4 regions of the Kitasatospora sp. NPDC056138 genome follow, and region 4 is predicted to be linked to each of the others. Evidence: riboswitches for the same ligand, from Rfam matches in the RefSeq annotation. Region 4 holds a riboswitch; each other region holds the start of a gene.
The links. A riboswitch is a leader RNA that binds a small molecule or an ion and turns the genes downstream of it on or off. The one in region 4 is predicted to bind cobalamin.
Positions count from the first base shown of each region.

Region 1: linked by a shared signal. The riboswitch ahead of cobN (cobaltochelatase subunit CobN) and the one ahead of ACFC1R_RS03135 (ribonucleoside-diphosphate reductase subunit alpha) in region 4 are both predicted to bind cobalamin.
Region 2: linked by a shared signal. The riboswitch ahead of ACFC1R_RS25330 (HoxN/HupN/NixA family nickel/cobalt transporter) and the one ahead of ACFC1R_RS03135 (ribonucleoside-diphosphate reductase subunit alpha) in region 4 are both predicted to bind cobalamin.
Region 3: linked by a shared signal. The riboswitch ahead of ACFC1R_RS13270 ((2Fe-2S) ferredoxin domain-containing protein) and the one ahead of ACFC1R_RS03135 (ribonucleoside-diphosphate reductase subunit alpha) in region 4 are both predicted to bind cobalamin.

Region 1 covers NZ_JBHJVK010000037.1:17,102-19,290, reverse strand. Annotated here, with positions in the region: gene cobN (cobaltochelatase subunit CobN) at 1-847, opposite strand, end outside; cobalamin riboswitch at 1,115-1,267, opposite strand; gene ACFC1R_RS22180 (cobalamin biosynthesis protein CobG) at 1,354-2,189, shown strand, end outside.
Region 2 covers NZ_JBHJVK010000046.1:10,210-12,398, reverse strand. Annotated here, with positions in the region: gene ACFC1R_RS25330 (HoxN/HupN/NixA family nickel/cobalt transporter) at 1-1,083, opposite strand, end outside; cobalamin riboswitch at 1,114-1,330, opposite strand; gene ACFC1R_RS25325 (ArsR/SmtB family transcription factor) at 1,413-1,775, shown strand; gene ACFC1R_RS25320 (TetR/AcrR family transcriptional regulator) at 1,895-2,189, shown strand, end outside.
Region 3 covers NZ_JBHJVK010000016.1:68,580-70,768, forward strand. Annotated here, with positions in the region: gene ACFC1R_RS13260 (CbtA family protein) at 1-243, opposite strand, end outside; gene ACFC1R_RS13265 (CbtB-domain containing protein) at 268-483, opposite strand; cobalamin riboswitch at 519-641, opposite strand; cobalamin riboswitch at 852-972, shown strand; gene ACFC1R_RS13270 ((2Fe-2S) ferredoxin domain-containing protein) at 1,025-1,510, shown strand; gene ACFC1R_RS13275 (methylmalonyl-CoA mutase family protein) at 1,620-2,189, shown strand, end outside.
Region 4 covers NZ_JBHJVK010000003.1:44,073-46,261, forward strand. Annotated here, with positions in the region: gene ACFC1R_RS03135 (ribonucleoside-diphosphate reductase subunit alpha) at 1-944, opposite strand, end outside; cobalamin riboswitch at 1,134-1,275, opposite strand; gene ACFC1R_RS03140 (GNAT family N-acetyltransferase) at 1,347-1,841, opposite strand.

The DNA of each region.
Region 1 (2,189 bases), on a different contig from region 4:
GCCGGCCGTCGAACTCGGGGACGGCCACCTGGGTGGCGGTGTCCAGCGGGGAGAGGCCGTCGTCGCTCGCCTCCCAGGCCGCGCGGGACCAGGTCAGGCACAGCGCCTGGAGGATCGGGCGGTCGAGCCCGGCGAGTGCCCCCGCGTCCCAGGCCTCCTCGTCGCCGCCCGCCTGCGCGTCGGCCGGGCGGGTGCCGCCGGCCGCGAGCACGGTGGTGACGATCGCGTCCGCCTGGCCCAGCTCGGCCAGCAGCTCGGGCTCGGCGCCGCGCAGCGAGGAGCAGTACAGCGGCTTCGGGCGGGCGCCCTGGTCCTCGATCGCCCGGCACAGGTCCTCGACGAAGGCGGTGTTGCCGCTCATGTGGTGGGCGCGGTAGTAGAGCACCGCGATGACCGGGCCGTCCGCGTTCCGGGGGGTGCGCTCCAGCGGGCCCCAGGCCGGGGCGGAGGCGGGCGGCGCGAAGCCGTGCCCGGTGAGCAGCACGGTGTCGGAGAGGAAGGCGCCGAGCTCGGCCAGGTTGGCCGCGCCGCCGTGCGCCAGGTAGGCGTGCGCCTCGGCGGCGATCCCGGCGGGCACCGTGGACAGCTCCATCAGCTGGGCGTCCGGCGCCTGCTCACCCGTCAGCACGACCACCGGGCGCGGGCCCGCGAGCAGCGCGTCCAGGCCCTCCTCCCAGGCCCGGCGGCCGCCGAGCAGCCGGACGACCACCAGGTCGGTGCCCTCCAGCAGGGCCGGCAGGTCCCCGGCGGTCAGCCGGGCGGGGTTGCCGAGGCGGTAGCCGACCGGGCCCCGGGAGGCACGGGCGCTCAGCAGATCGGTGTCCGAGGTGGAAAGCAGCAGGATCATGCGAAGGCCCTCCCGGCCAGGTCGGTGCTCCGAGCCGAAGGGCGCGCCGCCGCCGAGGACGATGGGCGGCAGGCGAGCGGCGAAAGGGGGAGCGAGGGAGCGGAAAACGTCAGCGTCGGCTCAGGGCGCCCGGAGCGTCTCCGCGGCCCGGCCGGGGCCGGGTCCGAGGGCGGGCGGGTCGCGGCAGCCCGTACGGGCACGCGGCAGCGCATAGGTCTCAGGCCTTCCTCGGGGTCCGCGCCCCGGGGGGTCCCCCCGGCCGGAGGCCGGGGAAGCATGGAGGACGGCAGGAGTTCCTGGCTCCCACGGCGTGAACCGTGGTCACAGTGGCGGGACCGCACCGGGTTTGCACCGGTTTCCTCCCCTTGGCGCCGTCGCTGGCGTGGACGGCCCACCAGGACCGTCCGGGAGCATCGTACGGGGTGGGGCTGAGCTGGGGGAGTGCCGACCGGAAGTGTGATCGGCGGGACGCTGCATCCGGACCGGCAATCTGTATGCTCGCCGCCATGCCACCCACACCCGACGCCGCCGCAGCGGGCCCCGGTGCGCCCGACCGCGGTCGTTCGGACGCCTGCCCGGGGGCCCTTCGTCTGCATACCGCCGACGACGGCGCGCTCGCCAGGATCCGCGTCCCCGGCGGCCTGCTGACGGTCCGTCAGGCACTCGCGCTCGCCGACGCCGCCGAGGAGCTGGGCGACGGCGAGCTGGAGACCACCTCGCGCGGCAACGTCCAACTGCGCGGCCTGCCTTCGGACTGCGGCCGCGAACTCGGGAGCCGGCTGCGCGCCGCCGGGCTGCTGCCCTCGGACACCCACGAGCGGGTCCGCAACATCGTCGCCTCCCCGGCCGCCGGGCTCGACGGGCTGGGCCACGCGGACGTGCAGTCCTGGGTGCGCGAGCTCGACCGGCGGCTCTGCGCGAGCGGGCCGGCGGCGCAGCTCTCCGGCAAGTTCCTGTTCGCCCTGGACGACGGGCGCGGTGACACCGCCGCCCTGGACGCCGATGTGACATTGATCGCAACCGCGGACGGCGGCGCCCTGCTGCGCCTCGGACGCGCCGCCACCGCCCGCCGGGTGCCCCCCGGTCAGGCGGTCGAACACGCCCTCGCCGCCGCCGAGGAGTTCCTGCGCGCGCTGCGGGCCACCGGCACCGCGGCCTGGCACCTGCGTGAGGTGCCGCAGCTGCTCGACCCGGGCCCGGAAGCCCTGCCCGCGCTGCCGGGCGCGACCCCGGCGCCGGGCGTGCTGCCCGGCGGCCTCTCGGTCGGCCTGCGCTTCGGCCGGGTCGGCGCCGCCCAGTGGCGGACCCTGGCCGCGGCCGCGGCCGACGGGCTCCGGCTGAC
Region 2 (2,189 bases), on a different contig from region 4:
CTCGACCTTGGCGAAGCGCCAGTAGCCGACCGCCGCCACCCAGACCACGACGAACAGGCCGACGATCACGAACCCGACGTTGTCCAGGCTCAGTCCGGCGATCCAGCCCGTCACCGGGTCGGTGAGGTCGAGCTTCTCGTGCAGCACGCCGACCAGTTCGATGGTGCCGATGATGAAGGCGACCGCGATCGACAGGCCGGTGATGGTCAGGTTGTAGTACACCTTGCGGACCGGGTTGGAGAACGCCCACTGGTACGCGAAGTTCATGAAGGTGCCGTCGAGGGTGTCGAACAGGCTCATCCCCGCCGCGAACAGCAGCGGCAGGCAGACGATGGCGTACCAGGGCAGACCGGCCGCCGCGCCCGAACCCGCCATCACCATCAGGGTGACCTCGGTCGCGGTGTCGAAGCCGAGACCGAGCACCATGCCGACCGGGAACATCTGACCGGGGCGGGTGATCGAACGGGTGGCACGGGAGAGGATGCGGTTCATCAGACCCCGCGAGTTGAGGTGCGCCTCCAGCTCGCTCTCGTCGTACCGGCCCGCGCGCATCGCCCGGAACACCTTCGCGATGCCCACCAGCGCGGCCAGGTTGAGCGCCGCGATCAGGTAGAGGAAGACCCCGGAGGCGGTGGTGCCGACCATGCCGAGCACCTGGTGGGTGGTCGACTGATCGTCCATCAGCGTCCCGGCCAGCGCCGCGCCTCCGGCCACCAGCGCGGCCATCACCACCACCATCGAGGAGTGCCCGAGCGCGAACCAGAAGCCCACCGAGACCGGGCGCTTGCCGTCGGCCATCAGCTTGCGGGTGGTGTTGTCGATGACGGCGATGTGGTCGGCGTCGAAGGCGTGCCGCATGCCGAGGGTGTAGGCGGTGATGCCGAGGCCGACCCCGTAGACCTGGGTGCCCACCTCGTACTTCTCCGGCACCACCAGGAAGATCAGGGTTCCGAAGGCCAGCACGTGCATGGCCAGGATCACGGCCATCAGACCGGCGGTCCGCACCGTGTCCTCGCGCTTCCAGCGGAAGGCCGGCAGGGCGGGGGCCGCCGCCGGGGCGGTCTCGATTCCGGGCAGGGTCATCTGCGGGTCACGCTCCAGCACCTCGTGGATCACTTCGTGAGATGCCGTGGCCGGTCTCCTGGCTGACGGGTCGAACGCACCCGCACCCGGCCTTCCCGGACGCGGCTGCGTCCAGTGGCCGCCCGGCCCTGGCAGGGACGGGGATGGTGCCGGTACTTCCCGATCACAGTGGCGAGGGCCGCTCCGGTCTGAGACCCCTGAGGGTCTGTCACCGGTCTTCCCGAACACCACGGCGGGGACAACCGTAGGGGTCCGCGCGCCACCGCTGCAAGCCTGCACAGCTGTGCAGGTGTCCGGTATCACAGGGGTCTGCTGCGAGAATGCGAGGCATGCATCTCGTCCCCGCCGACCGCGCCGACCGCAGGACCATCGACGGGCACCGGGTCTGCGAGGCCATCGCCGCGATCGGCGACACCGAGCACGTCCGGGCCTGGGCCGAGCGCTTCGCCCTGCTCGCCGACCCCGGACGGCTCTCGCTGCTGCTGGCCCTGTACGAGACGGGACCGCTCGCCGTCACCGACCTCGCCGTCGCCACCGGAATGCGCGACCCCGCCGTCTCCCAGGCGCTGCGGCTGCTGCGCGCCGGCGGGCTGGTCAGCGGCGAGCGCGACGGGCGGATCATCCGCTACCGGCTGGTCGACACCGCCGTCGCCGAGGTCCTGGCCCACGGGGTGCTCGGCCACCAGGACTGACCCGGCCGCACAAGTCGTCCGTCCCGCGTCGCTTTATGCCTGATACATACCTTGTATCCTTTTGGTGTCACCCGACAACAGCCCGGGTTCGTCCCCGCAGGCAGGCGAGGGAGGCCGACATGGCAGCGGAGCCCGACCGGAGCACTCCGGAGAAGCGAGGACGCCTGAGCCGCCCCCTGGTGCTCTCCGCAGCCGTCGCACTGGTCGACCGGGAGGGGCTGGCCGCGCTCACCATGCGCCGCCTGGCCGCCGAGCTGGGGGTGGAGTCGATGGCCATCTACCGCTACACCCCGGGCAAGGAAGCCCTGGTGGACGGTCTGGTCGAAGCCTTCTTCGCCGAGGTGAACGCCCTGCTGCGGACCTCGGCCGAGGCCACCGAACCGGCCGAGGGCGGCCAGGCCTGGCGCGCGGAGC
Region 3 (2,189 bases), on a different contig from region 4:
CAGGATCATGCCGGTCCCGATGCCGACATTGGCCTGGACGGTACGGCTGAAGAGGTCCGGTCCGGCGGCTTCCACCGGAAGGCCGGCGGCCTTGTCCAGCAGTTCCTGGGCGGCGTCACGGCCGCTCTCGTAGTCGATGGCCTGGTTGATCTGCGGCTCGGCGAAGATCCGCGCGAAGACGAACGCGAGCAGGCCGGCCACCGCGCCGGCCAGCAGGCCGCGCAGGATGATTCTCTTTTCCATGATCAGCTGTTGTCCCGGCCCCGGTCAGTGGCAGGGGAAGCCGAGGAAGTGGCGGGAGTCGTGGACGAATTCGTGGATGTGCATGTCGTTCCCGAAGACGGAGACAGCACCCTGGTCGACGCCGATGAAGTAGTAGGCGAGGAGTGCGAGGAGCGCGGTGCCGATCAGCCACAGAGCGGCTCTGGCATTGGGGACCACCACGGGCGTGGCGATGGTTCCGGGCGCGGACAGACTGCTCACAGTGAGCCCTCCTAGCGGGATCGTGCGTCCCTGTTCGTTGGAGCGGGCGTGACGGGGAGTGTCTGACTTGCCCACTGCCCGGCGGGCGGTGGACTCACAGTGGCGCGACCGCGCCGGATTCGCACCGGCTTCCTCGAACCATCACTTGTAAGGGGAGGTTAAGGGCGGCTTGTACGAACGGTCAACGCCTTCGCGGCACCCCGGGGCCGCGACGGCCACGGCTTTGGGACACGCCGGGTGCTGCGCCCCGGCGCACACCGGAAGCCGGCCCGACGACACCGCAGGCCGCTTCGCCACCAGTTGACGGACCGTCACTTCTGCGGCAGGGTCACACCCGGGATGCGGTGAGCATCCGAGACCACGGTGTGCAGGAACCCGGTGCGATTCCGGGGCGGTCCCGCCACTGTGACCGGGGAGCGACCCCGGCCGACGACCGCTGTGCAGCGGTCGGAGGCCCCGGGACGCGTGGATCCGGGAGTCAGAACACTGACCCGTGGTTTCTCCGGAGGTCGGGGCGCGGACCCCACGAGGAGGTTCTGCGGTGTCATCGGTCAGGGCTGCCCGCACGGCGGCCGTCGACGTCGTCCTGTGCCGCGGCTGCTGCTGCGGCAGTGCCGCGAAACGGCCGGGCACCGACCACCTGGGTCAGCTGTCCGCACTCGCCGAGGCCGTCGAGGACCTCCCCGCCGCGAACCTGGTGGTCACCGACTGCCTGGGACCGTGCGAACTGGCCAATGTCGTCGTCGTCCGCACCCGGGGGCGGCTTCCGGGCGAACGGCCGACCGCACCGGTCTGGCTCGGCAACGTGACCGACCCCGCCGACACGGCCGGCCTCTGCGCCTGGGTCCGGCGGATCGGGCTCGGCATCGAGCGGTTCCCGCACGACGGACCGCTGCCGCCCGCACTGGAGTCGCTGCGCATCCCCACTCCCGGCCCCCGGCGGACCATCAGGACGAGGAGGACGGCGACGGCGACGGGACGGCCGGCCCTGGCGGACAGCACGGGGGGCACCCGGCAGAGGTCGTGAACCCTGCCGGCCGGCCGGCTGGCACTCCGGGTACCCTCCAGTGCAGCGAGTTCAAGGTCACACTCCTGGGCACTGATAGAGCCGGGCTGACGAGCATTAACCTTCCCCTATGACGGTCCTGCCCCATGGGCTCCCCCTGGCCGCCGAGTTCCCGGACGCAAGCCGTGAGCGGTGGCAGCGCCTGGTCGAAGGCGTGCTGCGCAAGTCCGGTGCGCCGGACGCCACCGGTGTCCAGGCCGAGGAAGTCCTCTCCAGTGAACTCCAGGACGGACTACGAGTCCGTCCGCTGTACACCGCCGAGGACGGCTCGGCCGCCGCCGGCTACCCGGGCTTCCCCCCGTTCGTCCGGGGCGGTCGGCCGCAGGGCGCGGCGGTCTCGGGCTGGGACGTGCGCCAGCGCCACACCGATCCGGATCCCCGGCGGGCCAACGAGGCCGTGCTCGCCGACCTGGAGAACGGCGTGACCTCGCTCTGGCTGGAGGTCTCGGACACCGGCCTGCCCGCGACGGCCCTGCCGGACGTCCTCCAGGGCGTCTACCTCGACCTGGCCGCCGTCGTCCTCGACGCCGGTGCCGGATTCGGCCACGCGGCCGAGCAGTTGCTACGGCTGTACGAGGAGCGCGGGGTCGGCCCGGCGGCCGCCGCCGGCAACCTCGGCGCGGACCCGCTCGGTCTGCTC
Region 4 (2,189 bases):
AACTCCTCGATGTCGGCGTGCCAGGTCTCCAGGTAGACGCAGGCCGCGCCCTTGCGGCGGCCGCCCTGGTTGACGGCGGCGACCGAGGAGTCCAGGGTGCGCAGGAACGGGACGATGCCGTTGGACTTGCCGTTGGTGCCCCGGATCAGGCTGCCGCGCGAGCGGATCCGGCTGTAGGACAGGCCGATGCCGCCGGCGTGCTTGGACAGCCGGGCGATCTGGGCGTAGCGCGAGTAGATCGAGTCCAGGTTGTCCAGCGGCGAGTCCAGCAGGTAGCAGCTGGACATCTGCGGGTGCTTGGTGCCGGAGTTGAAGAGCGTCGGCGAGCTGGTCAGGTACTCCAGACGGCTCATCAGCCGGTAGAGCTCGGCCACCTCGGCCACCGACTGCTCGCTGTCGCCGACCGCCAGACCGGCCGCGACGCGGAGCAGGAAGTGCTGCGGGGTCTCGATCACCTTGCGGGTGATCGGGTGGCGCAGCAGGTAGCGGGACTGCACGGTGCGCAGGCCGAAGTACTCGAAGCGGTCGTCGCCCTGAAGGTCGATCAGGGCGTCGAAGGCCTCGGCGTGCTTGGCGACCAGGGCGGCGGTGACGTCGCCGATCAGGCCCTCGGCGTGGCCGACGGCGATCGAGGCGGAGAACGAGACGGCGCCCTGGCCGATCGCCTCGTCGGCGATCTCCATGGCGAGCAGGCGGGCGGCCAGCTTCGAGTACTGGGGGTCCTCGGCGATCATCGACGCGGCGGCCTCCACGGCCAGCCCGCGCAGCTCGGCGAAGTCCGAACCGGCGTGGCGGCCGCGCAGCGCGGCGGCGGCGACGTGGCCGGGGTCCACCTGGGGGAGGTCCACGCTGCGGTCGGTGAGGAGCCGAAGCAGTGCCGCACCGGGGTCGGTCTGGGGGGTGGCGGCGGAACCCTGGGAGGGCAGGGCAACTGAGGCAGCGATGGTCAAGGCGCTTCTCTCCTGGCGGCGGCGGACGACTGGGGAGCCCCTCCCAGCCGGAGGCTGGGGGTGGGAGGTCCGGACCGGCACGAGCGCAGGGAAGGACAGCACGCCCGGTACCGGCGCGCTCGACCCCCCGGCCCACCCGCGAGGCCCGGACGTACTGCGGTGCTGCAAGGCATCTGCGGGGAAGCCGTGTGGCACACCGTCGGCAGGTCATCGGACTTGCGGGCGCTTGGGGCAGCCGCCCGCTCACCGCTGCGGGGCAGTCCCGGATTCGCACCGGGTTCCCCTGCTTCGACAGCGAGAGCGAGCATACATGTTGTGGCGGTGCGACGATGCGGCACCAGATGTAGTGGCGTGTGTCGTGGCCGAGCTACCCGCGTGGTTACGCGGCAGAGGCCGTCAGAAGGTGATCGAGTACACCATGAGGTCGATTCCGGGGGCCGGCGCCCAGTCCCGTTCGGGGGTCCGGGCAAAGCCCAGGCGTTCGTAGATCCGGTGCGCCGCCTTCATCTCCGGACGGGTCGAGAAGGCCATGCCGGCCAGGCCGAGCTCCCGGCAGCGGGCCATCGCGGCACGGACCAGCGCGTCACCAGCGCCGCGCCCACGGGCCGCCGCGCCGACCGCCAGCATCCGGATCTCGCCCTCGTGCGGGGCGGCGATGTCGGCCCACTCGGTGCCGCCGACCGCGAGGGTCACGCAGCCGAGGACCTGCCGGCTGTGCGGGTCGAGCGCGACGAGGAGTTCGGCCTCCTGGTTGCGGCGCCCGGCGTCCCGCAGGAGCTCGACGTAGCCGCTGTCCGGCGAGGTGTGACCGTCGCCCACGAACGCCTCGACCGTGACGTCACCAGCGGCTTCGAGGTCCTCTTCGAGCGCCCGGCGGATGAGGATGTCCATCCGGACAGTGTGCCCGACCCAAAGGCGGAGGCGGCGGGCAGGGTGCCGTACAGGCGGTCGGGAAGAACCGGCGCCGCGGGGTGGTTGGGGCCCTCGTGACCGCCGCCCGGACCCCCGCCGTGACCGCCGCCCGAGCCGGGCCCTCCGGGGTGCCCCGGCGCACCGCGGCCGGGCAGCTCACGGCCGATCAGGAAGCCGAGCAGACCGAAGCCGCCGATGGTGCCGAGCAGGCCGAGCGAGGTTGCGAGTGTCTCCGAGGTCATGCCCTCAACCCTCGTCCGTGCAGGTCGCAGCCGCGAGTGGCAGAAATGACCGATTGCGTCGAAATCCTGCCAACGGCATTCTGGG